DNA from 3 places in the Paenibacillus sp. GCM10027626 genome. Region 2 is predicted to be linked to each of the others. Evidence: riboswitches for the same ligand, from Rfam matches in the RefSeq annotation. Region 2 holds a riboswitch; each other region holds the start of a gene.

Region 1 (10,386 bases), on a different contig from region 2:
AACATGCTCACAGCCGCCATAGTAGCGTTTGCCCGGGTAACCTTCAGCATATTTGTTGGTCAAGACTGTACCCATAGCCTCCAATACTGCTTCGGATACGATGTTTTCAGACGCAATCAGCTCAATATTGTCGCGCTGGCGCTGAAGCTCAAGGCCAAGCGCTTGTAATACTGCCGGATCCTGTTTACGCAAATGTTCCATTGTTCAATTCCTCCTGTAATGTCGTATATATTTTTTACTATCTATCGCTCAGCATGAACGCTGGTTATCCTCCAGTCCATACACCGCCCGCTCACCGCCGATAAGCTTCGGCCTTGTGTATGCCATGGTCAAATGCGCTTCTCCGATCGAGCGAATTGTCGGACGAAGCGGCACCGCAACCCGCCGCAAATGCATCCCGATAAAAGTATCTCCTATATCAATTCCTGCGTGGGCCTGAACGGACTCAACGAGACAAGCATCCGGCAAAGTGCGGTAAGCGTAGGCAGCCATCGAGCCGCCGGCCTTGGCCACCGGCACGGCCGCAACCACTTCCAGGCCATAACGCTCTGCCGCCGCCCGTTCAATGACCAGCGCCCGATTAAGATGCTCGCAGCATTGAAATACCGGATGAAAGCCGATCTCCGCCCGCACCGCTTCAATGCCTGCATAGATCGCCTCTGCAGTTGCGCTTGTCCCTGATGTGCCGATCTTCTGCCCGGCAACCTCGCTGGTGCTGCAGCCGATCACGAGAAGCTGGCCGGCCTGCAGCCGCGCTGCCGCTGCCAATTCACGGACTACTGTCTCAATTTGCTTACTTATTAGCATGAGCCGCCTCGATATTCATCACTTTATTGATGCGCCCGATATGTCGCTCGCCGCCCGAAAAAGGCGTCTCCACCCATGTACGGACAATTTCCTGTGCCAGTCCCGGGCCAATTACCCGCTCTCCCAGCGCCAATACGTTCGTATCATTATGCTCGCGCGTTGCTTTGGCCGAGAACAAGTCATGAACAAGCGCACAGCGGATTCCAGCTACCTTGTTAGCTGCAATCGACATTCCGATCCCTGTGCCGCAAATCAGAATACCGCGGTCCACCTTGCCTTGAACGACCCGTTCGCAAACAGGAAGCGCATAGTCCGGATAATCGACTGACTGCTCACAATTACACCCAAAATCTTCCACCTCGTGACCAAGCGATTGCAGTAATGGAACAATCTCATCCTTCAGCCGATATCCTGCATGATCGGCGCCAATAGCGATTTTCATGGAAAAAACCTCCCGATTATTTCGTCTCCTGACGAAAAATGTCGAATTGCATCGTTCCAATTATACCCCAATTCGCCGTTAAAGTGCGTGTCCAAAAAGCAGGTTTTCAGCACCGGGGGGCTGCGGTCCCTCTTTACAAGAAAGTCAGCTTTTTGAACAGCCTTATAAAAGACAAAAAAGAGCATAACGTGCATCTACGCACGCTGCTCTTTGCCCAGGCGACCGGCCGTATGATCCGATGCTCCACCGTGGTTTGATCCACTTTCGTCGCCAGTCACATCGGAAACCGTCTTTTGTTGTCTTTATCATACCGGATCGGTACATAAAAATCAATCCGCTTTTATTCCCCTAGCGCATCGAGCCGGTTGCGGTCTTCCCCGCGCTCCAGCATATCCAGCAGCTTGTCGAGCGCTTGGCCAATTTCGGCAGCGCATTGTTCATACGTCTCCTGCGAGCCCCCGAACGGATCGGCAATATCGAATTCGGGAACGAGCCGCTCCAGCTCCAGCAGCCGCCTTCTCTCCACTTCCGACAGCTGCTGGCCCAATGCCTGCTTCATCTGCCATTCCGTGTATATCCCCTCAAGCTCGGCAATCGTCGCCAGCACTTCCTCATCGCAATTCACATATTCTTTTAATGTAAATGTCTTGTTCACCGCTTCAGGGAATTGATGCAGCAGCGATTTCTTATGTCCGCTCGTCATCGTGAGCACCAAATCTGCCCAATTGACCATTCCGCCATCCAGCGCCTTCGAGCAGCCTGTGTGCTTAATCCCTCTCCGCTCCAAAGCTGTGCGGGAATGAGCCGAGACCGGAAGGCCGTCTATCGTGGAAACTCCGGCTGACCGCACCTCAATCTGCAAGCCGCGGCGGCTGCCATTTGCATTTAACAGCGCTTCTGCCATAGGCGAACGGCATGTGTTGCCCGTACAGACAAATAAAATCCGTTTTACGGAGCTCACCTGATCTCCCCCCTCTTGCTGCTATAGTATAAACAATAATCCGAAAGTAAACAAAATAATACCGCCACACGCTTCGCCATATTCGCCGAGATTCGGGCTGACGCGTCTGCCGATCAGCAATCCGACAATAGACAGCACCCCGCCAAAAAAGCCGAACGACAGCACGGTCAAAACAATATCCGCTGAAAACATGCCCAGCGATAGTCCGACCGAAAAGGAATCAATGCTGACGCTGAGAGCGAATACGAGCATTCCCCAAGCTTTACGGTGATCGATTGAACGCACCGCCTCACCGCGCAAGGAGCTGTATACCATATGAGAACCGAGCAAAAGCAGCAGCGCCCCGGCAACCGTTGTAGCGACATGACCTAGAAGCGAGCTCATATACTTTCCGGCAAACATCCCCATCAGCGGCATTAAAATATGAAATAATGCTATGAGTGTACTAATTTTCAGTATATCTAGCAGCCGGATCCCTTTTAAGCCGATTCCGATTCCGAGCGAAAAAGCATCCAGCCCGAGCGCAACTGCCATAATAAGAATCGTGAGCAGTTGCCCGGCCAACAAGCCGGCCTCTAGCATTGTCATTCCCCCTGTCCCATACTTCTCCATCATATGCGGACAAGTAGGGATTCATGACGGGGGAAAGAGCTTCAGCCAAGCTATAAATCAACGATTTGATGTCCTGCCGCTTTCACAAGCCTGTTCATCAACGCGCGGCCGATGCCCGATTCAGAGCAAGCCTCCGCCCATATTTGCGCTGTCTGCCGCTCGTCAAATGTTCGTAAGGCGGCGTACAGGCCAGCTGCCGCTGTCTGCGGGTCAGCCGCGCTGCCAACGACAATAACATCGTCTGCGGCAAAATAACCGGCATGTTCAGCAAAAGCCAATACACCGGTTCGCTCTCTGCGCTGAGAAGCAGCCTTCACTTCAGCATTAATATAAGCGGCCACAGCATGGATTTCGCCGCGCACAATCCGCATCTTGCCTTGAGGCGCATAGTGGGCATATTTCATTCCGGGGGAGCGCGGCGCACCATCCAGGACACTGCTGGTGAGAGCGGCATCCTCTTCCACTTCAGGGGCGATCTCGCGCAGCGCCTCAGCCGTCACTCCGCCCGGCCGCAAAATGCGAACAAGCCCCTGGTCGACTTCTACGACAGTCGATTCTACTCCAACACGGGATGGCCCGCTATCAACTATGCCATCGATCAGCCCTTGCAAGTCATGCCGCACATGCTCAGCATGCGTCGGGCTCGGGCGTCCGGAACGATTCGCACTGGGCCCGGCAAGCGGGCACCCCGATCTGGCGATCAGTTCCAAAGCAATCGGATGAGCCGGCATGCGGACAGCTACCGTATCAAGCCCCGCCGTTACAGCCGGCGGGAGCGCACCGGGACGGACGGGCAGCACAAGGGTCAGCGGCCCCGGCCAAAAGCGCTCCATTAGACGCGCTTCAATCTCCCCATAGGGCAGTACAAGCTGATCCAACTGTCTGCGGTTGGCAATATGCACGATCAGCGGATTGTCCGAAGGCCGGCCCTTCGCCGCAAATATTCGGGCGACCGCCTCGGCGTTGCGCGCGTCAGCACCCAGCCCGTAAACCGTTTCGGACGGAAAAGCTACGGTGCCGCCTTCCCGCAGCATGTTTGCCGCTTCATTCAATGCCTGCGCGGCTGCCTGTGTAAAACCGCCGCTCTGAATGTCTGCCTGCTCCCGCTCCACATGCCAAATTTGAGTGTCAATACTCATGAATACTTCCCAATCCTTCGCCTCGATATTCAATCATGTCTCTCATTATAGCACACTGCTATTTTTGACAAAATTAATATATGAAAGACCGGGTCTGCAGCGAACCCGCTAGCATGCCCGACCCGGCCACGCAATAGATTTAAAACAAGTTTTTAAAGAAATCGATAATAGCCTCGATGAGCTCCCACAAGAAAAATTTTACTTCCGGCTGTTCCGAAGCGTCATGGGCACTCCCATTGTCCTGTGCCGCAGTGCTCGCCGCCGCATCCGCGGCAGCAGGGGCTGCAGCTGCCTCGCCGCTCACCGAGTCGACGAAGCAAAGCGGAGGAAACAGCACACACCACCAGTTTTGCCCTTCACCGCTTCCCAAAGTGATGCGCAACGCTTCATAATCGCCGGCAGGATATACAGTATTGCCGTACATTTTAGTCGGAAAAGGCACCACGCCAAGCTCCGCTTTAAATCCGTATGTGAAGCCGCGCTGCTGCAATTCGTGCGCGACAATCTTTTCGATTTCACCCATATGAGCGTGAATGGTTGCTCTGGCCTGTTCAATCGTTTGCGGCTCAGTCACCCATGTGTTCATCGCTTTGACGACCGCATCGCGGACAAACCGTTTGACGGCTTGATCGGCTGCGCCATCGGAATTCGCAAGTATGCGCAATCGGATTGATTCTGCAGGAATTTCGCTGCCGGCAAGGGCGGCATCGGCATGCTGACTCTCCCAGCTCATTAAGAGAACTGCAATCACAAACAATAGATAGCCAAACGATTTACGATAGGAAAAACGGGAATGAGTGCGAATCATATACACAAGCTCCTTTGTGGCACCCGTCGGTGCGTGGCTTGCGTTCCGGAACGTTTCTATCCCCTATTATGTCCGGCGAATCTATCATTTAAACCTGTGAGAAGAAAATGCTGATGCCTTCCTTGGCGCGAGGCAAGTTTCTTCCCCTTAAATTTTATCGAATTTATCAGGTAAACCATATAAACTCTATAAAATCGAAAAAATCCTATCAGGCTGCAATAGAAACTTGCAAAATGCCTGATAGGATCTATTAATTCTGAGTATCTTTCAATAGCGAAATAATCGTGTCAAAATCTTGGACGGTTGGCGCTTTGGCATCCTCCAAAATATCTTTGTAGCCGAACCGCACCTGCTCGCGCCAGAACTCCGCCAGTTCCAACGGCGTACTGCCCGACTCTGATTTGATCGCGGGATTAGCGCCTTCCTTCAGCAAAAACTCGACAACCTGAGGCAGCCCCTTCTTGACCGCATTATGCAGTAAAGTATATCCCGCATAATCCGCGCTGCGTTTATCAATTCCCATGCCATGCTTGATAAATAATCCAATGATATCGGTCGACTCATCGGCAAAAGTAAAGATCGCCGGTCCTACCGGGCCAATCAGCACTTCCGGGTCGGCTCCTTTACTTAATAGCTGAGCCACTTTATCCGTATCCTTGGCCTTTACGGCCTCGTATAAATCATTTTGCAGGGATGACAGCACCCAGACCACGTTCAGGCCCCCCTGATACAGCTCAACCTTGCCGCCGCTTGCTGTGCCGGCAAAACGAAGCGGAATATAGGTGACGCCATTTTTTATGACCGGCGCCAGCGGCATTGTCTCCGCCTTTCCATTGATAAGCGCTGTTGCAGAATTAACCGTGAGCACGATGCTGCGCTCTTCATTTTTACCTACTATTTGCTGCGTCTTCTTGTTCCAGCTTACGCGCAAGCCCAGCTGCTCGAACACCGAACGAAACGGCACCATCGTCGTGCCTTTTTGAATATAAGGCTGAATGGGCAGCTTTAATTTATTGCCATCCATATAAATATCGAAGGTCGGAGTAGTATCATGAATTTTCTCAGCGGCAGATACAGGAGCAACCGCCTGCGACAAAAGCATTGCCGCAGCTACTAAAATAGCGCCGAGCCTGATCTTCTTCATATCGCTCCTCCTAATCATAGATTGGGACGCATAGTACTTGAGGGCTGCTAGGAATGTTGGCAATTTACTCTATGTTAATCGGGCTGCGACGCATAGTCAATCGCCATTACATGACGTTTTATACCCGCATAGTCGCTAATAATCTTTATATCTCGCCATTTTTCACAATTACGAAGCAGCCTGGCCACCGCTTCCGCCTGCCCCTGGCCCAGTTCGAAAGCAACAATGCGCGGTACGTCTGCAAGACCATCGAGCTGCTTAATAATTGCGCGATAGGGATTCAAACCATCCTCACCGCCGTCAAGCGCCATAAGCGGCTCAAAATCGCGTACCTCCGGCTGCAGCTCCAGGATATCTGCTGCTGGTATATAAGGCGGATTAGAAACGAGCACATCGATCCGCTGCTGCGACTGCACAAAGGGCTGCAGCAAGTCGCCCTGCACAAAAGTAAGCTGCCCGGCAACTCCATGACGCTGTGCATTCAGCCGGGCGACTGACAAGGCATCCGGGGACAGATCAGATACGATCAGCTCCCACTGCGGCCGCTGTACAGCCAGCGTGACCCCAATCGCCCCGCTGCCTGTACCGACATCCAGTACAACCGGGCGCGCCGGCGCAGGCCACAAGCGGTCCGCCTCTGCGAGCACGGCCTCTACAAGCAGCTCCGTTTCCGGACGCGGGATCAATACAGCGGGCGTTACTTGAAAAGGCAGCCCGTAAAACCACTGCTCTCCGATAATATACTGTACCGGCTCCCCCTCCGCTTTACGCCCAATCCAATTTGCCCACTTTGCAAATCGTTCTTCCGGGAACCTTTCGCGCCAATCGCGCAAGAGGCCTGACCGCTCCAGGCCAAGCAGATGCTGCATAAGCAGCTCGGCATTAGCTCTCGCTTCTCCAACGCCATGCCCTTCTAAAAATAAAGAAGCCTGAATGCAGGCTTCTCCTATAGTCGCCGGCGTCTGCCGCAATGCAGCCTCCGCACCGTTATTGTTCAAGCGCTCCATTATACAGCGCCCCTCTCTACTTGTTACGCAAGATTTTCCTGCTCGAGCATCTCGGCTTGCGAAGCGATGGTCAATGAATTCACGATTTCATCCATATCGCCATTCATAACCGCATCCAGCTTATGCAGCGTAAGGCCGATCCGATGATCGGTTACCCGGCTTTGCGGATAATTATATGTTCTGATCCGTTCGCTGCGATCGCCTGTGCCGACTTTGCTTTTCCGCTCTCCGGCATATTTTGCTTCCTCTTCTTGGCGGCGGACGTCGTAGATCCGGGCGCGCAGCACCTGCAGCGCTTTGGTTTTGTTGTCATTTTGCGATTTGCCATCCTGACAGGTCGCCATAATGCCCGTCGGGACGTGCAATACGCGAACCGCCGATTTGGTTGTGTTGACCGACTGTCCGCCAGCGCCGCTGGAGCAGAACGTGTCGATCCGAATATCTTTATCCAAAATTTCCACTTCAACTTCCTCTACTTCCGGCATAACAGCTACCGTAGAAGTGGAGGTGTGAATCCGTCCGCCCGATTCTGTAACCGGAATACGCTGTACGCGATGCGCGCCGCTTTCGTATTTCATCTTGCTGTACGCGCCCTTGCCGTTAATCATAAAGATAACTTCTTTAAATCCGCCCAAATCGCTCTCGCTGGCTTCCATCAATTCGACGCGCCAGCCTTGAGAGTCCGCGTATTTGGTATACATCCGGTACAAATCATAGGCGAACAAAGCCGCCTCGTCGCCGCCGGCTGCGCCGCGGATTTCCACGATGACATTCTTATCATCATTCGGATCCTTCGGCAGCATCAGTACACGGATTTTTTCCTCCAGCTCTGCGTGGCGGGCGCTTAACTCTTCAATTTCCAGCTTAACCATTTCACGCATTTCATCATCTAGCTTCTCGCCCTGCATCAACTTCGCATCCTCAAGCTGAGAAGATACTGATTTATATTCTGTATATGCGCTGTATGCTTCCTCCAGGTCGGACTGCTCTTTCGAGTAGTCGCGAAGCCGTTTCGGATCACTTGCCACATCTGGATCACACAATAGCTCGCTTAACTTCTCATACCGGTCGGCGAGCGCCTGTAAACGGTCAATCACGTTAGTTCACCCCTAATGTCGCTTATCAAACTTTCCGATCAGTTCATTATAGCACAAAAAGGAACGGCTTGCGCCGTCCTTTCATCGTCCTTTATTTACACATTAAAGCGGAAATGCATAACATCTCCGTCCTGTACGACATAATCTTTGCCTTCCAAACGAAGCTGCCCCTTCTCCTTCGCCGCATTGATCGAACCGGCAGCTACAAGATCTTCGTAGGACACGACCTCCGCCCGAATAAAGCCGCGCTCGAAATCGGTATGAATCACACCCGCCGCCTGCGGCGCTTTCATCCCTTTACGGATTGTCCATGCGCGCACTTCCTGCACACCTGCGGTAAAATAAGTATACAGCCCCAATAATTTATAGGCCGCGCGAATCAAGCGGTCGAGGCCCGATTCTGTCAGTCCGAGCTCTTCCAGGAACATCTCCTTGTCTTCGCCTTCCAGCTCCGCGATTTCGGATTCCACTTTGGCGCTTATCGGCACCACTTCCGCGCCTTCTGCCGCCGCAAACTCGCGAACGCGCTGCACGAACTCATTATTATCCGCATTCGCCGCTTCGCCTTCGCTTACATTGGCCGCATAAAGCACCGGTTTGATCGTCAGCAAGTGAAGATCGCGAATAATCAGCTTCTCCTCATCGCTTAATTCCACACTGCGTGCAGGACGGTCGTTATACAACGCCTCTTTAATCCGCTCCAGCGTCTCCACTTCCTGCGCGTATTTCTTGTCTCCGCCCTTCATATTTTTGCGGCTGCGGTCGATCCGCTTCTCGACTGATTCCAGGTCGGCCAAAATCAGCTCGAGATTGATCGTCTCGATGTCGCCGATTGGATCTACTTTACCCGAGACGTGGGTAATATTTTCATCTTGAAAGCAGCGGACAACATGAACAATAGCGTCCACTTCGCGAATGTTCGCCAAAAATTTATTGCCAAGGCCTTCACCTTTGCTGGCGCCCTTAACAATACCGGCAATATCAATAAACTCAAACGCTGTTGGAACGGTCCGGTTCGGTACAACCAGTTCCGTCAGCTTGGTCAGACGCTCATCAGGCACTTCCACCACGCCGACGTTCGGGTCAATCGTACAGAACGGGTAGTTGGCAGATTCAGCGCCCGCCTGAGTAATAGCATTGAACAACGTCGACTTTCCTACATTCGGAAGACCGACAATACCACAAGACAGCGGCATATCGTAACACTCCTCATCTTCAATAATAGCCTTTCGCCATTATACATGATGACCGGTCACAAAAAAAGCCCCAGCCCGTCCCTTGCAATTGCACATGAAAGAGCCGCTCGCCGTTTGCGCCCTGCAGGCGCTGGATAAGCGAGCGGCTCGTGCGTATGACTAGCTAAATAATCGAAACGATGATCAGTACAACGACAGTGTAGATCGTAACAGCCGGTGCGATAAACGAGAATTGCTGCTCCCGTGAAATGCCGAACAGCTCCATAGCTGATACAAAGGACAACAAGAGCATAATAAGCAAATTAATAACAATTAAGAGCAGGGAAAGTTTATAGCTCATCAATGCCACCAGACCGGCCACCACGAAACCGGCTCCCGACAAATAATGCATGCTGCCAAAATACGTTACGAAAGCCTGAATCGATACTTTACGGCTGCCGCGCCAGGAGCCGACAAGCCACATCGAACCGAGAAACGCTACCATCGAGACAATGGCAACCAGCAGCATATTGCCGACGATTCCCCCTACCAACGATTGCGGCTTGACGCCGAAGCTGCCTAGGCCTCCAAAAAAACCGCCCACCATGCTGTCGATTTGCATGCCAACAATCCATGCATAAATGACAAAGCCGATAATCGATGCCGCAATGCCAAGCAAGCCATAGATTAGATCCTTTTGCGGATTGAGATTTAAGCCGCTTTGCGGATTTTTCAATAAACCAAGGATAAGATTGCCATCCACCTGTTTCATCGAATCAGCGACAGAACGGGAAACGCCGGAATAGCGGCTTTCCCCGGGAGCCGGTCTATCATGAACAGACTCTTCCTCGCTCACAGTGTGCTCTGCTCCGTTTCCATCTCCGCTTCCATTTCTGCTTTCGGTACCGCTTCCGCAAACATGCAGCTCGCCCTCAGTCAGGCGCTGGCCGCAATTTGTACAAAATGCCATATTATCTCCTCCTGAAGTCAAGTAATTTTTTCCTCAATATCCTTTCACCGCCACTCGCTACTGCTTAATATTACTCAATTTTTCTGTCGATTCAAGCAGAATTTTGATTTTTCATGAAATCTTGATGATTGTGTAGCAGCTTCCCTTACACAAAAAGACCTTTGCACCCAGCTGCTATCACAGCATAGATATAAAGGTCTGTCTTCTTATAGAACAACTTTTTA
Region 2 (10,386 bases):
GTAAGCCGCTGCTGCCAATGAAATGGGCGTCATTCTTGTGGAATAAGAGCAACCTAAGATCAGAGCGTTCCATAAACTGAAGTTGGGATCGGCGGATGTTCAATTCAGATTGCTCGATCGTAGGCATGGTCTGAGCCCACGGCATCCAACACCGCAACTCCTCTGCGCTTTCTTTCATTGCTTCGTTTACAGCAGCGCCATCGCCGGGAAGCGGGGCGCGTATAAGCAAGCGATCGCTTTCAAAGCTTTCCGGTATAGGTAATAACATTGGGTTAATCGGATCCAGGCCCATCTACTCAGCTCCCTCTGCTATTTGAAACTTATCTTAACATAATATGGGCTGCCTTTGTCTAGATGTTATACAACATTTGCCGCTCACTCGTACATTTCAAGGATTGAACGGGCGGCAGCTTGTACTTGCGAGCGAAACTCTTCAGGGAATATCACTTCGACAGCTGAAGCAAATTTAAGGACAGTTTCACAGCCATATTCCAGCGTGGCAAAATCGATCGTCGCCTCAATCCAGTCAGCCTCGGATAATGCAACATCCTGGATTGTAATGAAGCGTTCCTGCTTAAAACGGCCTAGCATCGCCCGCTTCATGCGAATTTTAGCCACATAATGGGGCAGATTTTGCTTGAACTGTTTTGTGGACTGCTCCCAATATTCAGCCAGATTGAAATTCGCCGGAAATTGAGCATGTTCTTCAATCATCTCGGCATATAGGATGCGCGCCACACGATACGTACGGATGACGCCGTCTTTTGCAGCAACTAAATACCAGATTGAACGCTTGGCAACCAAGCCCAGTGGGTGAACGGTGCGGACGGCGGTTTCTTGTTCCTTCTTATAATGGATGCATAACTGCAGTTCAGCCATTGTTGCTTCTTGAATTAACGTTAAATAGGGGCATGCTTCATTTGCTTGGTGCCACCCGGCACCGTCGATATGAATCTTCCGCTGAATGAGCTCGGCATTCTGTCTCATAGCAGCGGGAGAAGCTGCCAGCAATTTCTGGAGAGCCATATCAAAGTGCCGCTTAATACCGAGGTCGGCGAGCAGTTCGGGATGCGCCGAGATGATTAATGACATAAGCTCCTCTGTCTTCATCCCTGTCAATCTCGTGCGATAGCCCTCAGCCAGCAGCCATCCGCCAGTATTGCCGCGTTCTGCATAAACAGGGATGCCTGACATGCTGAGCGCTTCCATATCACGCATGATCGTGCGCTCCGACACTTCCAATCTCGCCGCCAATTCCTTGGCAGACACTTTTCCCTCATTTTGCAGATATAATAATATGGCAATCATCCTGTCGGCTTTCAATTGTTCAACATCTCCTTGTGATAGGCAGTATGGAACAGAACATGCTTTTTTAACGGACTGTCGTTTTCTACTTTGGGATGGTCAAAATATTTGACAAAATGCATGCCGCTTTTCATCATAACGTTTTTCGACGGTTCATTAATATCAGCTGTGAAGCTGTATACATCATGAAAGCCCAGTTCAGTAAAACCGTATTGCAAGCAGGCTTTTGCACCCTCCGTTGCATAGCCTTTCCCCCAAGCCTCTTTTTTGAGCCGCCATCCAATTTCGATACATGGTGTAAAGTCTGCTTCAAATGTTGCCCTGTGAAACCCGATAAATCCGATGAACGCTTTACTTTCCTTTTCTTCTACGGCGTACAGACCAAAACCGTATTCAATAAATTCAGCCAAAATGGATGTATAGAACAGTTGCGTCTCGTCAGTCGATAACGTTTTTGGAAAATAAGCCATCACCGCATCGTCTGCATTCATTTGGCAAAATGGTTTCAGATCAGCTTCCTTCCAGTCGCGTAATTGCAGCCTCTTTGTTTCAATATAAATCATTATTGCACCTCCGAAGCTTTTCTTAGTGTTGTTAATTCATCCTATCAGAGCTTGGTTCAACTATGCAACAAGCCGGAAGACATAAAAATAGGGCTGAACGCGGTTAAGCCGCGATCGCCCTTATCTGAAATCAATTGCGATGAAGACGTTCAAAAGAATAAATCGTTACTAGCGCTCCCCATACAGCCAGCGCGAGCAGTACACAATGGAGTGAAAAGGCGATTACACTGGACCAGGAGAAAACAAAGGCACCGACATAGATCCACCAGAAGAGTGGAGGAAGCTGAGCAATTGTGAGCAGAAATGCGGCAATCAGAAATGCGCTAAGCAGAAGACGCTGAAAAAGGACAGCGCGTGACAGATAGGTCAAGAAGGAACCTGCAAGAATAGCCATGCCGCCAAAAACAGCATAATTCGCCCATAGCTCCGCGGCTTCCCGGCCTTCGATCAGCTCTGGACCGAGTCCGGCAATCGGCAAAGAAAAATGAATTAAAGAGGGCATATATAAAATACCGACAATAACAGACATCACCGCAGTCGCCCGGATAAGTATCGTATTGCTGACTTTTGTCAAAAGCATGCTGTCCACTCCTTGCATTAAGGATTCTATGGCATTAGACGGGTGAGTCAGCGATATTGTTTCAATAAAACAGTAGGATTGCGCTGGTAATTGTAACCGGTTTATCGGCATGCTAAATAGTCCTCCACTTGGGCAATCCATGCCCCCTGTGAATCCGCAAGCAATGTCCTCCAGCCGAGAGCCGTAGCCTGGTTCATATTTTTTTCCTGATCGTCAACAAATAATACGTTGTTATTTTGAAGATGAGCCTGAACTTCTTGGAAAATAGCAAGATTTGGCTTCGTTGTTCCGGATTGGCTCGAAATAGTGATGCTTGAAATAAAACTGCTGACCGGTTCGATTAAAGGCATCACCCACTCTATACGATGATTGCTTAAAAGATGGATGTCGGCTGTTAAGCTCCAGGCTTCAAGATGTCTCATGGCAGGCAGCGGGCTAAGGTTAGTCCGCAATAGTTGCTGAGCAGCAATGTGATCAATCGAAAACTCCGTGTGCAGCCAGTCCCAAAAATCATCTACTCGTATCACGCCTGTCCATAACGCTTGCTTAATCTCCAATTTGAAACGCTCTGTAACCGTATGTGCCGAGACGCCGGAGATCGCAGCTATTTGCTGCCAAAACATTGGCGACAGGTTTGTAATCAGCACGCCGCCAATATCAAGTATCAGTTGTGGCTTTGGAAGCATCGAGACCCTCATTTCTTTCATTCTTTCTTTCATTGTAATTGGATCGCCATTAACAATCCAGTTAAAGGGTTGTAAAATAAACCATGAGGGGACGAATATGTTCATACTAAGTTAACAGAGCCTTAGCGAAAGGGAGTGGAGTAGCGTGAATCTTCATTCAAGGATCTATCAGGATTTAACGGAAGAGATGATAAAGGAGATTGTCAGGCATCATTTCGGCGTATCCTCCTCCGTGGAGGCGATTCCCTTAAAGGGCGGGCTATTCAATACAACCTACAAATTAATTTTTCACTCATCTAACCGCGAACTTGTGCTAAGAGCCGGACCCGTAAACAGACACTTGCTGCTGCCTTTCGAGCATGATTTAATGTCAGCAGAACGGCGCGTATATGATTTGCTCACACAGAAGGGAATCCCATGTCCCAAAGTAATCGTTTGTGATACGACAAAATTAATGATAGACAGAGACTATATGATTACGGAATACCTGCCTAGCACCCCGCTATCAGACCCCTCCATACCGGAAGCAAGTCAAACAAAACTATTGGAAGAAACAGGGGAATGGATCGCACAAATGCACGCGATTACTGGCAATAAATTTGGCAGAATGGCACCAGATGCTTGTGATGGTTCAGATGTTGATTGGTGGTCATTTTTGTGCAAGCATGTGCAGGATGTAAGTACACAATGCGCAAAATTCGATGTGTTTGATGAACAGACGATAAATAGAGTCACTCAGCTATTTGAACAAAATAGCTGGCTCTATCGTTCCGTAAACCGGCCGCATCTAATCCATACCGATTTATGGGCGGGCAATGTGCTCGTACAGCAGCTTGAAGGCACAGATCGCCACAAAGTGGCGGCTATCATTGATGCAGATCGGGTGATATGGGGAGATACCGATTATGAGTTTGCCAGTCCGTGGATGATGAATGAGCATTTTTTCAAGGGCTACGGCGAAATGCGCGGCGACGAGACCACCATCCGTCAGCTCAAATTGGATACATATAGACTGCACTGCAGCTACACAGAGGCTTATATTTGGCAGGTACAATATGCCACTCCGGAGGAGTTTGAGCAATGTAAGAGACGTATTTTTGAATTGCTTGACACAATCGAGCCGCGTTTGCAGCAGCGTAACAATGTCGAGTGGTAAGACCTGCTACGCTGCTTGTTATATCGGTTTAAGTGCTAATTCCCAATACGGCTGCGAGTCGTCTGCACTACCTGCTCTTTTAACTCGCCGATCTCATGGAGCAGCAAGCGCAGGTTGTCGGAATACTGCTGCTTCAGCTCCATATCTTGAATTGATGCCAGATTGATTTCGGCCGTCAGGGCGGCTGATTGTGCCGCTGAATCCAGTAGAATCGCTCCAATGCCGAGGTCTGAAATAACCTGCTTATTGGCTGCATCAGCAATTTGGCAGGTGTGAAATAACCCTTCTTTACACAGCGTGACCAGCTGCATTGGAACATCAGTCGCATTTATGACCGCTTTCTGCAAAGTTTGTTTGCGGAGCAGCTTTTCTGCCTCTGTATCCTTGGGAAGCTTTAATATACTCATATAGACTTGAAATAAAGTCATATCTGCAATCATTAGTTGTTCACTGCGGGTTATAATCAAATTCATTTTGTCGACAGTATCGGACATTAACTGTCTGCATGAGGCGAATTTTTCTCCCTGAGAGAGGTTGCCGACCATCGAGGTCATTGCCGCTCCTAGCGCGGCTGCAAGCGCGGCGACACTTCCGCCGCCAGGAGTAGGATTTGCGCTCCCGGCTTGAGTTATAAATGTCTGTATAGAATCATTCCAGGTTACATTTTGCATTTTCAGCTCACCTCCCCGGTTTGGATAGAGATGGCCTTCATTAAATTCTCATACAGCAGTGCGGTAGTCAAAGTACCAACGCCGCCCGGAACAGGCGATAGAGCTTTAACGTAACCGATAAGGCTCGCTGCCGTATCGCCAACAATTTTGCCATTGTCCAGCTCGTTAATACCGGCATCGATGATGACTAGATCAGGGTGAACCATCTCCTGTGTGATCATGCCGGGACATCCAGCCGCGGCAAATGCAATATCAGCATGTTTCAAATGATAGGCAAGATCAGGAGTGCGGGAGTGACAGACGGTTACTGTAGCTTGCTCTCTTTGCAATAAATGAAAGAGCGGCAGGCCGACAGTTTGACCGCGTCCGACTAAAGTGACATTGGCACCGTTCAGGCTGTATCCATAGTGCTTAACAAGCTGTATGCACGCTTGCGGAGTAGCCGGATAGAGACCAAGCTCCCCAGTAATGGTGGCCAGCTTGTTGTCAGGCGTAACGCCGTCAATGTCTTTCATGGGGATGATGGCTTTGGCTATTATGTTAGTTGAGAGATGTGGAGGAAGAGGCAGCTCCAGCATAATGCCGTGCACCGCCGAATTGGCATTTAACTGTCTAATCAACTGTAGCACATCATTGTCTGTGACCGTTGCTGCAAAACGGTGAAGCTGAAACTCGATTCCCAGCTTGGCAGCGATTTTTTGCTTGGCTAGAGCATAGTAGGCCGATGCCGGATCACCGTCGATAAGGATTGTATCCAGCCGCGGCTGAATGCCTTGTTTTTTCAAGACGTTTACCTTCGTACAGATTTCCGCATAGACCACATCTGCTGCTTCTCTTGCTTTCATCATTATCGTCATATTTCTCATCCTCCCTGTTCATAACGAAAAAAAGTACCCGCATGCTACTCGTTAAAAACGAGCAACTCGCAGCTACTTTTCCCAGGCGAACGGACCGTACAACTGTATGCTTCCCCGTGGTTAATTCCACTGTCATCGCCAGTAACATACAGTGCTATGATTTTATTGATAATAGTAGCAGATTTTGTTGGAGAAGAAAAGCCATTTAATCAATATATATTCGCCGCAAGTACAAAAAGCGTGTACTTAATTTGGCGGCCGCCGGCAGTTCAATCTTCTGCAAATAATCAAAATCAGGATGCTCGATCAAGTCAGTCAGGTAAGCGGAAGTGGAGCTGCCGGGGATTCGATGGCGATTAAGATAAGCGATCATTTGCGACGCTGTATGGATGCCGATGCCATGCCCAAAGTAGAGATTATCTGCCAGTAAAATAACGTTCTCACCCTGCCATTCCGGCGTCTTAGTGTTGTAATCGGGATTTTTGAAATAAAGAACATCTCCCGGTACCGCTTCCTCATTGTCCATGTTCGCAATGAGTTGAAGGTTGTTATCATAGTTCCAGTCATATAACAGCAAATGATTGAAATAAGCATTGAAAACATCATCCCCAAGCGAATCCAAGGCTGCCTTATATAAAATGATTACCATTGCTGTCGCGCACTCAAATGCGTACAGGGCCCCCTGCCTGAAAATGTCGCGGATCGCCTCCGAGCTCGCTGCATTATGCTTTTGCTTCAGCCCCCCTTGCGAGGTTCTTTCCCAATATTGTTCATTGCCCTTCGTATTGTTGAAGGTGGCGAAGCTGGCGTCACTAATGAAAAGCGCCTTGGCGGCGGCTACAGTGTTACTCCTCATTTTCAATTCAAATAGAAGAGCATAGAGTGAGTCATAGTGATAAATCTCCGAGCTATTTTGTTTTTTGTGTAAGATCAGCTTTTCCATTCCCGAAAGAGAGGAAAGATCTGTCCTGTTCAAGTCTACACCTGTAATCCGGATCATGATGTCCCTCCAACAACTGTGTCCAGCAATTGTTAAGTTAGTATATGGGGAAATTCAAGAATTGGTGTTAACAGACTTGAACCTGACGTTGCGTGAGGTTGTATGATGGGGCTATGGAGGGAGAACGAATGAAAACGAAGTTAATGAAGCTGCTAACAAAAGACAGACAGGCGAGAATTTTCGTGCTGGATAACACGCGATTAATTCATGAAATGCTGCGGGAGCAGCAATTGGATCCAGTAAGCAAGGAGGCACTGTCGACCGCTTTTACGTTATCGAGTCTGATGGTGGGACTGTTAAAGGATGATCAGCGGCTAAGCGTCCGTATCAATATGTCTGAGCGATCGCAGTATATTCATTGCGATGTGGATTTTACCGGAAATGTGAGGGGATATGCAAGCGATGCTTTGCTCGCCTACACCGATCAGGTAGGGGGGCTCGCGGAGTTGATCGGTCCTAAGGGATTTATTAAAATAACAAAAGATATCGGAATGGGCGCGATGTTCACCGGGTTTGTAGATATGCCCTATCAGAATATAGTCCACGATTTTTCCCATTATTTTCTGCAAAGCGAGCAACTGGAGACTGCATTTCGCTACTATTATGGCGACGGGCCAGACACATGCTACAGCCGGGGGATTTTAGTGCAGCCGCTGCCCTTTGCGGAAGCCGGATTGCTGGGAAGATGGACGGATTGGTTTGATCGCAAAGGACACTCATTTCGAACGGAAGATTTGTACCCCACGGCCGATTTGGTAGAGGAGAAAGCAATTCATTTGTACTGCGGCTGTTCTAAAGCGATGTTTTTCGGACTGCTGTTAAGTCTAGGGCAGGAAGAACTGGAGCGAATAATTGAACAGCAGCAAGCTGTGGAGGTTGGTTGCAGCGTCTGCGGCAAAAAATATCGCTATGATCATTTAGACATCTCATCACTGTTGACAGGTTAAAAAAAGAGGAGGCAGGCGGAAATGGAGAAACAGCTCATGAAAATAGGAGATCTGGCGAAGCTGGTTCATGTGACCGTCAGAACCTTGCATCATTATCATCAGATCGGATTGTTGATCCCTGGCCATATGACCCGTTCCGGACATCGTTTATACGATGAAGACGATATTCAGAAGCTTTATCATATTATAACGCTCAAAGATTTTGGCTTCAGTTTGGAAGAGATTCGCGATGTCCTCCATTCTGTTCATGTCGATCCGACGTTATTAATCGATCTTCAATTGCAAAAAGCGACTGAGCTTCTGGAGCGGCAGCAAGCGCTGTGCCAGCGGCTGAAAACCGTTCAGGATGTGCTGGCGCTGGAAAAAAACGCATCACTTGACGATTTGATAGAAATTATTGTAATGATGCAATATCAGACTAAGAAATATTTAACGGGCGACAAGATTGAGGAGTTAAAGAGCTATTACGCTTCCATGCCGCTTGATCAAGTGAAGCGGATGAAACAGGAGTGGAATCAATTCATTAAGGAACTGGCCCGCTGTTATAAGGAAAACAGGCCGCTAGATTCTGCTGACGTTCGGGCGCTTACCGATTACTGGCGCCAATTTTTACAATTGTCGGCGAATAGCGACGAGGAGGTTATCGCAGCCGGACATCGATTTCATGCCGAAAACAAGGATATTCCGCTTCATTATGGGCTGACACCTGAGTTGTTTGGGTATTTGGATCAAGCGTTAAAGGCAAGCGGCGAAGCGGCAGGTGAAAGCGCCCATTTTTACAAATGAAAAAATTCTGGTATCATTGTAATCATATCGATTGAATACGAGCTAGAGCAGAGAGCTCAGATTTGGGGTGATCAGGATGCAGTTAATCAATCCAACAGAAATCCAGCGAAGAATCGATCTGCTGAAAGATCAGGATTTATACATCCATCTGGAGATGACGACAGGTGCGTATGCCGCTCATTTCGATACCACGAAGCATCCGGCGGCAACGTTTATTACAAATGCGCTCATACGCTATTCTCACGGGAAAATTTCCGAGAGCTCGCCATTCCGCATTGGTCTTAAGATGGCACACGGGTGGGTTTATTCGGAAGGGCTGACCCATTATGAAGAAAGTGAGCCAGAGCGTCTAATTCTTGCAGGACATGATAGCCAAGGCAAGCTTGTTGTAGCGCTGCAATTAAGCCGGGAGCCATTCTAATGGGAAAGGAGCTGTTGCCGATGTTGGAACGTCATGTATTAGTCGTATTTCCGCACCCTGATGACGAGGCGTTCGGCGTGGCCGGCACGCTGGCTAAACATGTGAGCGAAGGGACGCCTGTCACTTATGCCTGTCTGACGCTGGGCGAGATGGGACGGAATATGGGATTTCCTCCCTTCACCAATCGGGTATCACTGCCGGCCATCCGCAAGCGGGAGCTGGAGGATTCTTGCCGGGCAATTGGAATTAAGGACTTGCGAATGCTTGGATTTCATGACAAAACGATCGAATTTGAGGAGCCGGAAGTGCTGGAGGGCAGGATTGCAGCATTGGTTGAGGAGCTGAAGCCGTCGCTCGTCATTACTTTTTATCCCGGTTATGCGGTTCATCCGGATCATGACGCCTGCGGCGCCGCCGTTATTCGGGTGATCGGCCGACTGCCGGAGGAGCAGCGGCCAACCGTTCATTGCGTTGCTTTTGCCAATAATCATGAGCAAGCGATCGGGAAGGCCGATGTTATTCGCGACGTTACGCCTTTTGTAAAGCAAAAGATGGCTTCTATCAAATCGCATCGATCCCAGTTTCAAGCTGCCGAACTGCTTGGGAGCAAGGAGTTTACGAATTCTGAGATTAAGAAGCGCTTCGGAACAGAAAGATTTTGGACATACCGCTTCTAGCTTTAGCAAGTCGCTGCCTATCACGTATAAAAAGAACGGACACCTCTTATTTATCTCTCGGGTGTCCGTTCTTTTATTAAGATTTCGTCAATGAGGCGAATTCCTGCTTGTATTGATCCAGCAAAGCAGCCAGCCTTGTTTTGATTTCCGCGGCATCGGCATCCTTAGCATTTACAGCCTCAGATAATGCGATCTGTGCTTCGATGAACGGTGAGGCAATTTTCGGCGGCTTGGCTGCAGCGATTGCTTCGATTTTAAGAGAAGCTTCAGGAGCAACGTCCCCGTTCCCTGATACATGCTTTACTTTTACAAGCTGGGTATTGACCGGCAAAGGCGCCATATTCAGCTCCTCAACCTTGTGCTCCTTACTCCGGCTGGCGATCTTATCTCCAGTTTCAATCGTTGCTGCAATAGAGCTGACAGTCGCGCTTGCTGCTCCAATCTCTCCAGGTACATCCTCACGCTTTAGCATTACTTTTTTCAGCTGAGTGACAGCGCCCTTCTCACTTCCGGTCAGCTTTTGGTAGGCGGCTAATGTTTTTTCCCAATCTGCGACCGTGTCAGGCGCATATTTTTTGGCGATTTCCAGCGGATCTGTAAACTGATATACAACCGCTTTTGCTGGCAGGGCTTGAACGGCGGACACTGGCGGAGCTGCATTGGCGCTGACGGGTACAGCAACAGCAGATAGCAGCAGGGCGGACAGAGCGATGTTTTTCAATTTGTAGTTCATAAAG
Region 3 (10,386 bases), on a different contig from region 2:
GCGGCAAGGTTACTTGATGGTGCCGGACGGCCCGGGGGCGTTGATCCGGTTTGACGGGCATAAGAAGTATAACCTTGCTTTTAGCGGCCGGGTCTATGGGAGCGATCTGTCTTATGCCAACCAATTTGACTCCTCCTTGCGCGCCGATTTGGCTCAATCGATGGTGGTCTATCCGGCATTCGGGATCAATCGCGGCGACGCCTCCATGCTCGCCGTAATCCATAGCGGGGAGAGCGAAGCAGAGATCGTCGGCAATCCGGCTGGCGTGAACACGAGCTTTTACAGCGCGTATCCGCATTTTATTTACCGGGAGAAATACAAGAAATTGACCGACCTGACGGGAGCGGGCGTGTACCTGTACACCGAGTTTCCGGTCAGCGTTTCCAGCAACATCCGCTATTATTTCATGAATGGTGCGAAGTCAAATTACGCCGGCATGGCCGAAGCGTACCGGAATTATTTGATGCACGATAAGGGACTTGCCCGCCTGCCGAAGCTTACAGGCGATTTGCCCCTGGAGCTCCGAATTATGGGCGGCGCGGAAGCGACCGGCTTCCTGAAGCCAAGCTTCATTCCGATGACGACGTTTGAGCAAGCGGCGGACATACTCGGCTATTTCCGCGATAATGGCGTTCGCAGCATGACGGCCGTATATGAAGGCTGGGCCAAGAGAGGAACCTCGGTGGAATATCCGGACCGCTTCCCTGCAGAGGATCGTTTGGGAGGCATGTCGGGGCTGAAGGCCTTGACCGACCAGGCGCATCAGATCGGCTACCGGCTGCTGCTGGCCGACGACAATATGCGGGCGCGAACAGGCAAGGGCGTCTCGGAGCGAAGCGATATCGTACGCAACATCCTGAACGCCCCTCTCGACATCGGCGACGGGACGCGCGAACAGGTGCTGAATGCGGCTGCCATTGCGCGGACGCTGGACGACAGCATTCCCCGCTATCGGGAGCTGAATGTGGATGGAATTCAGGAGAACGGGATGAATCTGCTGAACTCGGATTTTAATGCATCGTCCCCGATGAACCGGGAGCAGACGAAGCGGAGCTACGAATCGTTCATCTCCAGGATGGTCAAGGAGCTCGGGGCCGTCAGACTGGAGCGAGGGCTGGCTTACCAACTGGTAAGCGGGGTTTCCGTTGAGAACATCGCCGCCGATTACAGTTTCTCACCCATTGTGGACGAAAATGTTCCGTTCTATCCGATGGCGCTGCACGGGCTTGTCGATTACGTCTCGATGCCCTATAACCTGATGGACGAACCGGACAAAGAGCTGCTCAAGGCGATCGAATACGGAGCCAATATCAGCTTCGAAGTGACGGCGGAGCCGACCGAACGGCTCATAGACGCCGAGACGGAATTGTACAGCTCGGAATTCGAAGTATGGAAACAAGATATTTTGCGGCTGTACGGCAAAGTGAAGGAAGCGCTCGGGGGCGTTTCGGACTCGTTCATCATCGCGCATGAGCAGTTAGCCCGGGACGTGTACCTGACGGTCTACGACAACGGTACCAGGGTCGTTTGCAATTATACGGACGCTCCTTATGCTTACCAAGGGAAATCCGCTCAGCCTATGGACTTTATCGTCATGAAGGGAGGGGATGGCGATTAAGAAGCTGAAAATCGAAACGAAGCAAAAGCTGCAGGGTCTCGGGTTTATGTCGATTTGGATCGTCGGCTTGCTGCTGTTCTGGGTTTACCCGCTCGTCTATTCATTCGTCATGAGTCTGAACAAAATTGTCATTCAGGCGGAAGATTTGATCTGGACGTTCGTCGGCTTCGCCAATTACGGCCAAATCCTCCTGAAGGACACTGCGTTCTGGGACCAGTGGATTCCGTTTTTCATGGAATCGGTCGCCATGATCCCAATTATTATTCTGTTCTCGATCATTTCGGCGCTGTTCCTGAATCAGAAATTTCCGATGCGCTCGTTCTTCCGCGCCGTGTTCTTCCTCCCGGTGCTGTTCACGACGGGAGGCGTCGTCATCAACCTGCTTGCGGCGAACACGGGTGGCGGGGCGGCGGCCGGCATGTCGAACACGCTGACGCTGCAGTTTTTGCAGGATCCGAACCTGCTATCGTTCATCCATTCGTATTTCGATCCGAAAATAGCCGGCACCGTCACGGACATTCTGGATTCCTTCGTCATCATCCTGTGGTATTCCGGCGTGCAAACGGTACTGCTGCTGGCTGGGCTGCAGAGCATTTCGCCCACCGTGTACGAAGCGGCGTCGATCGACGGGGCCAACGGTTGGGAGACGTTATGGAAGATCACGCTGCCCGGTCTCGTTCCTTTTATCCTTATCGTTGCCGTGTATTCTGTGGTCGACCAGTTCACGCTGTCCGCCAACCCGATTATGGGGATGATCCAGCGCAATATGTACGAAGGAACGCGAGGCATGGGCTACGCCAGCGCAATCGGATGGCTGTACGTCACGTTCGTCATGCTGATCCTTGCGGCCATCTTCCTCATATTCCGTAAAGCACTCGTTCAGAGAGAAAGGTAAGGAGGTGTCCGACTTGAATGTTCTGCAGAAAATCCGGCACAATGTTGCGATTGCGGCGTTACGGAGGGGAAGCGTGCGCCACAAAGCGAAGGCCGTCATCCTCGGCACGAACAAAGAAAAGCAAGGGCTATTGAAATATGCGCTGATCTATTTCGTCCTGATCAACCTGGCCCTGATTTATATTGCGCCGATGGTATCCATGCTTAGCACCTCGCTCAAGACGTTCTCGGATTTGATAGACCCGACGACCAAATGGATTCCAAAAAGCTTGAACACGATCAACTTCAAGTACGCCTTTGACGCGCTCAAGATCGTCGTCACCTTTCACGATGACTTCAGCCTGTGGGAAAATTTGCGGCGATCCACACTGTTCAATACGCTGTCTATCGTCTTACCATCTGCCATATTGCAAATGTTCTCGTGCGCCATCGCGGGTTATGCGTTCGGCAGAATGAAGTTTCCGGGGCAGAAGCTGTTCTTCGCGCTGTTGATCCTGACGTTCGTCATCCCGCCGCAAACGCTCATGATTCCGCTCATTTGGACGTACAAATCGTACGGCCTGCTCGATTCGCCGTTAGCGTTCGTCGGGCCCGCATTGTTCGGTCACGGCTTGAAGGGCGCTTTGTTCGTCTTCATGTATATGCAATATTTCAAGAAGTTTCCGAAGGAGCTTGAAGAAGCGGCCGTCATCGACGGCGTCGGGGCCGTCAAAATGTTCTGGAGAGTCATGTTTCCGCTCGCGAAGCCGGCTATCATTGTCGTGCTGTTATTCTCTATTGTGTTTCATTGGAACGAAAGCATTTTGACCACCTATTTCTATCCGAAGTTGCAGACGCTGCCCATCATCACGGGCGCCCTACAGCCAGAAGGCGAAACGCAGCAGCAGCTGTTCCTGCTGCCGGTCAAGATGGCCGCCGGCCTGATCGAGCTGGCTCCGCTGCTGATTTTGTACATGTTCACGCAAAAGTGGTTCACGGAAAGCATCGAGCGAACCGGGCTTGTGGAGTGACGGGCGGCCTGAGTTGATCGTTTTTACATCGCACACCAACTGGGAAATCGCTATGACCCACGAGAGACGTGAACAGGCATTTGACTAGCGCCAGTAAAGGAAATCCGTCTCAAAGCCCGAATGGGCCACAACGCATTTGGAAAGGGGCTGTCCCAAAAGCGAAGGACGCCCCTTCTTCAATTTGTAAAATAAAAAGAAACCTTTCCTTGTAAAGGAGAGATTTCTTTTTATTGATTTACATAAAATTAAAAACTTGCTACATTGAGCTGTTTTTGGGAGAAATTAACCTTACACTTTAGCGACAGCCCCCTTCGTTATTCCGCGCGGAAGCGGAACACTAGCTTTGGAAATCTCCATGTTGCAGTGGTAAAGCGATACCTGCATACATGAGCTCGTCGCCGCCGTATACTTCGCCTGTATCTACATGGTGGTAATTCCGCTGAGGGTCGAGTCCTTTGAGCTTCAGGCGTGGCTTTGCAAATGGAAACCCCGCCATTCATTACTCCCGGTCGACATCCTTATCGTTGATCGGTCAGATTTGTTGAAAGCACCCTTGACGGGTGCTTTTCTCATGCAGGGGGTGGGAAGGGGAAGGGATCGCGTCCGTTCGCGTATGGTTGCAAATACATGTCCCCCGCGTCGTCTATCGCTATCCTATTTGCCCGTAATACACTTCCGTCTCGTATTCGAATGCGACGCGACCGTCCCGTTCATGCCTAGCGTACAGCTCCTCCAGCTTTGCCTTGAACGCCGCGTACCGCTCGTCTCCCGGCAGCGGCGTATAGGACGAAGAAGCCGTCCTACCGGCCAGTTCCTCCATATTGAACAGCTGGCGATTCGCAAATTTGCGCAGCGTATAGTCGCCGTCCCGAAAGAAGGCGCCGTACTGCTCCGGACCGAGCCGCGTATGCTTCACCTTGTCGTAATCGCTCGCATAGTCGAACAGCAGTCGATCGTACTCCTCCGCGAAGGCGTCGGAATCGACCCGCCGCTTGTTCCATATAAGGGCGACCGGACCGTCCGGCTTCAGCACGCGCGCGAATTCTTTCCTCGTCTGTGGCAAGTCGAACCAATGGAACGCCTGGGCGACGGCGATGGCGTCCACCGACCGCTCCGCCAGTTCCGTCCGCTCGGCCGAGCCTCCCACCGATATGTATCGGTCGCTGTACCGTTCCCGCAGCAACGTTTCCGCGGCAAGCCGCATATCCGCGTTCGGCTCCACGGCGTATACGGTTGGCCCTCGCTCCAGCAGCAGCTCCGTAAGCTTGCCCGTTCCCGAGCCGACGTCCGCGATCGTCCCGTTCGTGGGGAATCCGGCTTCGCCGAACAGCAGGTCGATCCCCTCCGCCGGATAGCCCGGCCGATACTTGACGTACTGCTCCACCCGATTGGAGAAACGGATTTTGCTGTCCATCTTTGGATCACGCTCCTTCATATTCTTCGATTATAGCAGTCTGCCCCATTGCCGCAGATGCGGTTTCAAACCTAGCAAACTTACTATATTATACCGAAGTTTCACGATTCATGCAGACAGGTTCTTGTGGGGGAGTACCAGCGAAGCTGATACCACCCCTATTTGACGCTTACTTATAGTGGCAAAAAACAGGCTAAAACTGGAACAATCCAGTGTTGGCCTGCTGTTCTTTGCCACTAGGCTACTTGCCAAAGCGAGATAAAAACTAACGGCTGCTGGCCAAATGCTCTACAGACTAAATCGTTAGTATTAAACCAACTTATAAAGCTATTATCGGATGTTCCGTGACGTAAGGAAAAATACATCCATTATCAGCCATCAACAGCTGTGATTGATTATCTCTTGATAACATCTTTACTTCATTGAATATTCAGACTATAATTAGAGTAAATATTTGGTATGTGTGACTGGCGTAAACGTGGAGACCCACGAGGGAGCACATATTGTCATATGCCGTACGCCTGGGCAAAGTGTTTGGTCGTAGACTGAACGCTTTTATTTATTTTTTGGGAGATGATGACATGGAGCAGGCACGGCAAGCAAGAAATGTAGCAATTTTGATTTTTGAACATGTTGAGCCGCTAGATTTTGTTGGACCATTTGAAGTTTTTATATCTGGAAGCAATGACGGAAAAGACTTCAATGTTTACACTATTGCAGAACATGATAGTCCTGTAAAAGCATTCGGGGGTTTAAGCATTAACCCAACGTATACGATCGCCACATGTCCCAAACCTGATATTTTGATTGTTCCTGGAGGTTGGGGAAGCAGAAAAGAAATGCTGAACGAAACGATTACAAAATGGATTAGGGAAGTATCGGACGAAATTGAGATTATCTTATCTGTTTGTACGGGCGCCTTAATCTTGGCAAAAGCCAACTTACTGGATGGATTAAACGTAACAACAAACCGTTCGGCTGTAAATGAATTGAGGGACATTGTACCAGCTACAACTGTAATTTTAGACGAAGCTCGATATGTTGATAATGGAAAAATAATATTATCCGGTGGAGTATCAGCAGGCATGGATGCCTCTTTATATGTTTTAGAAAAATTATGGGGTAAAGACAGGGCAATAAATGCCGCAAATATTATGGAATATGATTGGAAGAAGGCTTAATAAAAGGGGGAATTCAGGTGCATATTCGGCTGCTAGAACATAAAGACCAAAATAAGATAGAAACAATTATGAGCGAATATCCTCTGCAGTTCCCTAAGTTCATTATTGAAAAATATCCTGCGCGCTGGTCAAAATTTTTAGCAACGAAGAATGCATTTGAGGAAGATGGGTATTATGTTGCAACCAGCGATCTTGACAAGATTATTGGTCATGCTGGTTATATATTTAATGACGAATTAGATCTCTACGAGATAGTCGGGGTTGTGGTAAAGAAAGGGTTTCAGCGGCAAGGTGTTGGAATGGCTTTAATCAGTACGATTTGCAACAAAATTAAAGAAATGAATGAAAAAAAGATTATTCTTTATACATTAGGTCATGTAGGAAATGAAGATACAATAAAATTTTATTGTCGTTTGGGATTTGATTTGGTTGCTCACGAAAAGGACTTTTATACAACTGATTACCATAGAGTTATGTTTACTAAAACTCTAGGCTAAGGGAGAACAATCGAGTACACATGCGTAGCCTTCTGCGAATTCATTGGTTGAATTTTTCTCGCAATGGGTTTTGGCGGATGCAGTGCAGAAAAAACGCTTTAGAGTAAATTTCAATAGTTGAATGTTACAATTTTTCGTTTGTGTGCATATCTTGTAAGCAGTAACAGGAGAGGATGTGAGGGGGTGGCAAAGCTGTCTTTGGAGATGGCAAAACATCTGTTAGCTGTGGCCGAACAAAAGGCACGGCAAATGGGCATCGCAAGCAATATCGCCATTGTGGATGATGGGGGCAATCTTATAGCATTCGTGAGGATGGATAACGCTCGGATTGCCGGGATTAGCATTTCCCAGGATAAGGCTTGGACTAGTGTTAGCATGCAGATGCCAACAGCAAATTTGACTCAGGCAGCACAGCCGGGCGGACCTTCTTTCGGGGTAAACACAACCAATCACGGCAGAATCGTCATCCTTGGCGGAGGTATTCCTCTAATAAAAGGTGACCGGATCGTAGGAGCAATCGGAGTCAGCGGGGGAACAAGCGTCCAAGACACCGAAGTTTCTAATAGCGCGGTTCAAGCGTTCCAGGCGATGCATGATAAGCCAAACCCTAACATTAACGCCCGAATCGGAAATGTTCATTTCCAAGGGTCATCTCGTTAAATGATTTACTCCCCTCATAAGTAGTCAGGTTATATAAAACCAAAACCTGCTGCTATGAGGGGAGTATTTCTATGAATACCGCGAAAAGCTGGCACCATGACATAACACCGGGGCCCAACATGATATTTCCGCCGCCAGCACCTTGCGATGTGCTTGATTGTGCCTCTTCGGCTTGATTCTGCAGTAACATGTCGGATACAGGCTGTGTAGCAACAGTACCTACACCTAATCCAATGACAAGACAAAAACAGGTAATTGTAAGAATTTCAAACCAGAGTCCAATTGCCACCTCCGCTTTTTTCATCCCCATCGCCCTAAGAACACCAATTTCATATTTGCGTTCCCTGATTGAGATAGAAGCAAGCAATAGTAAAATAATCGAGCCGAGTATAATAACAACGACCATAAATGTGATGGAAATACTCTTTAATCCCTCAACGGGCTTTACGACTTTTTCATAGGAAGCGGTGTCCGTCTTAAAATTGAAAAGATCAGAAAGTCCTTTTGCTCTAACCTCTGCTTCGAATGGCTCCAGCATTTCGGGGCTTTTCAGATAATAGGTTACATCTACATTAACTCCTGTCTCATTAGCCTTGCGCCCTCTTGTACATTGTCGGAATTCATATCAGACGGGGCGTCAACACTCATATTGGCTGTAAAAGTTATTACATCGCCGACGTTAATCTTGTTTAAGTCACGAAGCTCGACGCTAAACAATACAACCTTTAATTAACCTTAATTTCTCTAATAAGGTTGTTTATTTTTATACCTCAATAACATCGTATTGTGCGAGCCTTAAGTAAAATGAACAGGGCGACAGGGAGGACCTTGCCCGAAAATTTTGTACCATATGCCGAAGAATGTAGGGGCCGGCGCATCGCCCATCCTTTTACAATGAATGAGGATAAAGCGCACCCGGAAGGAGATAGATTCATGCAAGCTCTGTTATCGACAGTGAGAAAACATGCCGTCATGTACGCGTTGCTGGTACCTGGCATGCTATACTTCGTAATGTTTAAATACATTCCGATGGTATATATGGTTGCCGCTTTTAAAGAAATCAATATTGTGAAGGGGTTGTGGGACAGTCCGTGGGTGGGCTGGGATAATTTCAAGTTATTTTTTCAAGGTGTCTATTTTTCACAGATCATTGGCAATACGCTGCTCATATCATTCTACAAAATCGTATTCGTTTTTCCGGCGCCCATCCTGCTTGCTATTATGCTGAACGAAGTCAGGACCGGCTGGTTCAAAAAGATGATTCAGACTTTAACGTATTTGCCGCATTTTTTGTCGTGGGTCGTCATTTACGGCTTGATGGTTGCGTTTCTTGCTCCGGGGGAAGGATTGGTCAATCAATGGCTTCGGGATATAGGGATGCCTTCCATATCGTTTTTATCGGAAGAGTCGTGGATTCGCCCTTTGCTCGTATCCAGCGATATGTGGCAGGGAGTTGGCTGGGGGGCCATTATATACCTTGCCGCACTCGCCGGCATCGATCCGAGTCTCTACGAAGCTGCCACGGTTGACGGCGCTTCCAAGTGGAAGCAGCTATGGCACGTTACACTGCCGGGGATCCGTAATGTCATTATTTTGATGTTCATTTTGCGCATTAGCCACATAATGGATGTCGGTTTCGACCAAATTTTTATGATGATGAACCCGCTTAATCAAAGCAAGGCCGACGTCATCGAAACGTGGGTATACCGGGTCGGGCTGCAGGAGATGCGGTTTGGGCTGGCTACGGCGGTCGGACTGTTCAAGTCGGTGATCGGCTTCGTACTGGTGTTCGCTGCAAACCGGATCGCCAAGCGATTTGACGGTCAAATCTGGTAATCAAGGGGAATAGATATGGTCAACAGAAGCTTTTACGGAACGTTTGCCCGCGCTTTGAACGGCGCATTATTGCTGCTCCTTGCCGCATCTTGCGTACTGCCGTTCTTTTATGCGCTCAGTGTTTCGCTTACTCCGATGACAGAGGTTATCAAAAACAACGGGTTTCTTCTCATACCTAAAAAAATGACGTTTTTCGCTTACGAACAGCTGCTGCACGGCAATACACTGCTCAATGCGTATAAGGTCAGCATCTTCCGGACGGTAGTCGGAACGGCGATCAATTTATTGTTTACGCTAATGGCGGCGCTCCCGCTATCGCGCAAAACGCTGCCCGGGCGCAACGCTTGTCTGCTCATTATTGTGTTCACGATGCTGTTCAGCGGCGGTATTATTCCGCAGTATATTCTGATCAAGGAACTCGGTTTACTCAATTCCCTTTGGGTGCTCATTATCCCCGGGCTTATCAACGGCTTCTACCTGCTGATCATGAAGAGCTTCTTCGAACAATTGCCGAAGGAGCTGGAGGAAGCGGCCAAGATGGACGGGGCAGGGGAAGTGACGACGCTCGTACGTATCGTCATCCCATTGTCCATGCCGATTATAGCGACAATCATGCTGTTTTACGCAGTGCTGCATTGGAATAGCTACTTCGATGCCGTCATGTACTTGACGGATGCGAATAAATTTCCGCTTCAAGTGTATTTGCGTAACATCCTCATCTCTGCCGTGGCTGCTTCAGGCGATGCCGCAGCCGATGCGGCCGACTATGTCAATCCGATTTCGATTCAGATGGCTTCGGTCATTCTTACAACACTGCCGATTCTCTTCGTTTATCCGTTCATCCAGAAACATTTTACCCGGGGGGTTCTGCTCGGTTCGGTGAAAGGATAAAGGTGCGGCTGTCAGATCCGGTATCTTGATGCAAATCATGATATAAATTATAATTTACGAAGGGGAGTTGCAGTTTATGAAAGAGAAAAAACGCATTTGGTTTCCACTGCTCACTTGTCTGATGACCGTATCGATTGTATCCGCTTGCGGAAACAGCGGAGATTCCGATACCGCACCTCGTGAGAGCAATACGTCTGCGGTGAATGGGAACCCCGAGACCGGCAAGAAGCTGAAAATCAGCTTTTTCAATACGCTCGGCTACCGTCCGACGACAGCGATGCCTCCCTTGGAGGAGGACCCGATCCGCCAAAAGATCGAGAAGGACAACAATATTGATCTGGACACTATCCTTCCGGGCGAGAATTGGAAGGACAAGCTCAACCTG

Evidence for each region. A riboswitch is a leader RNA that binds a small molecule or an ion and turns the genes downstream of it on or off. The one in region 2 is predicted to bind ZMP and ZTP.
Region 1: linked by a shared signal. The riboswitch ahead of rpiB (ribose 5-phosphate isomerase B) and the one ahead of ACFQ0N_RS15965 (bifunctional 5,10-methylenetetrahydrofolate dehydrogenase/5,10-methenyltetrahydrofolate cyclohydrolase) in region 2 are both predicted to bind ZMP and ZTP.
Region 3: linked by a shared signal. The riboswitch ahead of ACFQ0N_RS36170 (DJ-1/PfpI family protein) and the one ahead of ACFQ0N_RS15965 (bifunctional 5,10-methylenetetrahydrofolate dehydrogenase/5,10-methenyltetrahydrofolate cyclohydrolase) in region 2 are both predicted to bind ZMP and ZTP.

The regions. Positions count from the first base shown of each region.
Region 1 is NZ_JBHTHC010000013.1:117,063-127,448, reverse strand. It holds gene ACFQ0N_RS23535 (serine hydroxymethyltransferase) at 1-201, opposite strand, end outside; gene ACFQ0N_RS23530 (TIGR01440 family protein) at 250-807, opposite strand; gene rpiB (ribose 5-phosphate isomerase B) at 794-1,249, opposite strand; ZMP/ZTP riboswitch at 1,455-1,537, opposite strand; gene ACFQ0N_RS23520 (low molecular weight protein arginine phosphatase) at 1,590-2,210, opposite strand; gene ACFQ0N_RS23515 (manganese efflux pump MntP) at 2,232-2,792, opposite strand; gene ACFQ0N_RS23510 (L-threonylcarbamoyladenylate synthase) at 2,873-3,961, opposite strand; gene spoIIR (stage II sporulation protein R) at 4,101-4,769, opposite strand; gene ACFQ0N_RS23500 (stalk domain-containing protein) at 5,020-5,913, opposite strand; gene prmC (peptide chain release factor N(5)-glutamine methyltransferase) at 5,988-6,920, opposite strand; gene prfA (peptide chain release factor 1) at 6,944-8,017, opposite strand; gene ychF (redox-regulated ATPase YchF) at 8,113-9,213, opposite strand; gene ACFQ0N_RS23480 (hypothetical protein) at 9,377-10,162, opposite strand.
Region 2 is NZ_JBHTHC010000007.1:279,302-289,687, reverse strand. It holds gene ACFQ0N_RS16000 (GNAT family N-acetyltransferase) at 1-292, opposite strand, end outside; gene ACFQ0N_RS15995 (helix-turn-helix transcriptional regulator) at 376-1,323, opposite strand; gene ACFQ0N_RS15990 (GNAT family N-acetyltransferase) at 1,320-1,868, opposite strand; gene ACFQ0N_RS15985 (hypothetical protein) at 1,999-2,448, opposite strand; gene ACFQ0N_RS15980 (HAD-IA family hydrolase) at 2,550-3,167, opposite strand; gene ACFQ0N_RS15975 (phosphotransferase family protein) at 3,280-4,290, shown strand; gene ACFQ0N_RS15970 (cyclodeaminase/cyclohydrolase family protein) at 4,326-4,961, opposite strand; gene ACFQ0N_RS15965 (bifunctional 5,10-methylenetetrahydrofolate dehydrogenase/5,10-methenyltetrahydrofolate cyclohydrolase) at 4,964-5,818, opposite strand; ZMP/ZTP riboswitch at 5,891-5,974, opposite strand; gene ACFQ0N_RS15960 (protein-glutamine gamma-glutamyltransferase) at 6,024-6,818, opposite strand; gene ACFQ0N_RS15955 (Hsp33 family molecular chaperone HslO) at 6,947-7,765, shown strand; gene ACFQ0N_RS15950 (MerR family transcriptional regulator) at 7,787-8,551, shown strand; gene ACFQ0N_RS15945 (YojF family protein) at 8,628-8,972, shown strand; gene bshB2 (bacillithiol biosynthesis deacetylase BshB2) at 8,996-9,649, shown strand; gene ACFQ0N_RS15935 (hypothetical protein) at 9,726-10,382, opposite strand.
Region 3 is NZ_JBHTHC010000036.1:18,956-29,341, forward strand. It holds gene ACFQ0N_RS36145 (DUF5696 domain-containing protein) at 1-1,618, shown strand, start outside; gene ACFQ0N_RS36150 (carbohydrate ABC transporter permease) at 1,608-2,513, shown strand; gene ACFQ0N_RS36155 (carbohydrate ABC transporter permease) at 2,527-3,522, shown strand; gene ACFQ0N_RS36160 (GH36 C-terminal domain-containing protein) at 3,860-4,018, opposite strand; gene ACFQ0N_RS36165 (class I SAM-dependent methyltransferase) at 4,172-4,936, opposite strand; ZMP/ZTP riboswitch at 5,390-5,470, shown strand; gene ACFQ0N_RS36170 (DJ-1/PfpI family protein) at 5,518-6,117, shown strand; gene ACFQ0N_RS36175 (GNAT family N-acetyltransferase) at 6,135-6,614, shown strand; gene ACFQ0N_RS36180 (GlcG/HbpS family heme-binding protein) at 6,798-7,274, shown strand; gene ACFQ0N_RS36185 (FtsX-like permease family protein) at 7,327-7,812, opposite strand; gene ACFQ0N_RS36190 (ABC transporter permease) at 8,208-9,110, shown strand; gene ACFQ0N_RS36195 (carbohydrate ABC transporter permease) at 9,126-10,001, shown strand; gene ACFQ0N_RS36200 (type 2 periplasmic-binding domain-containing protein) at 10,078-10,386, shown strand, end outside.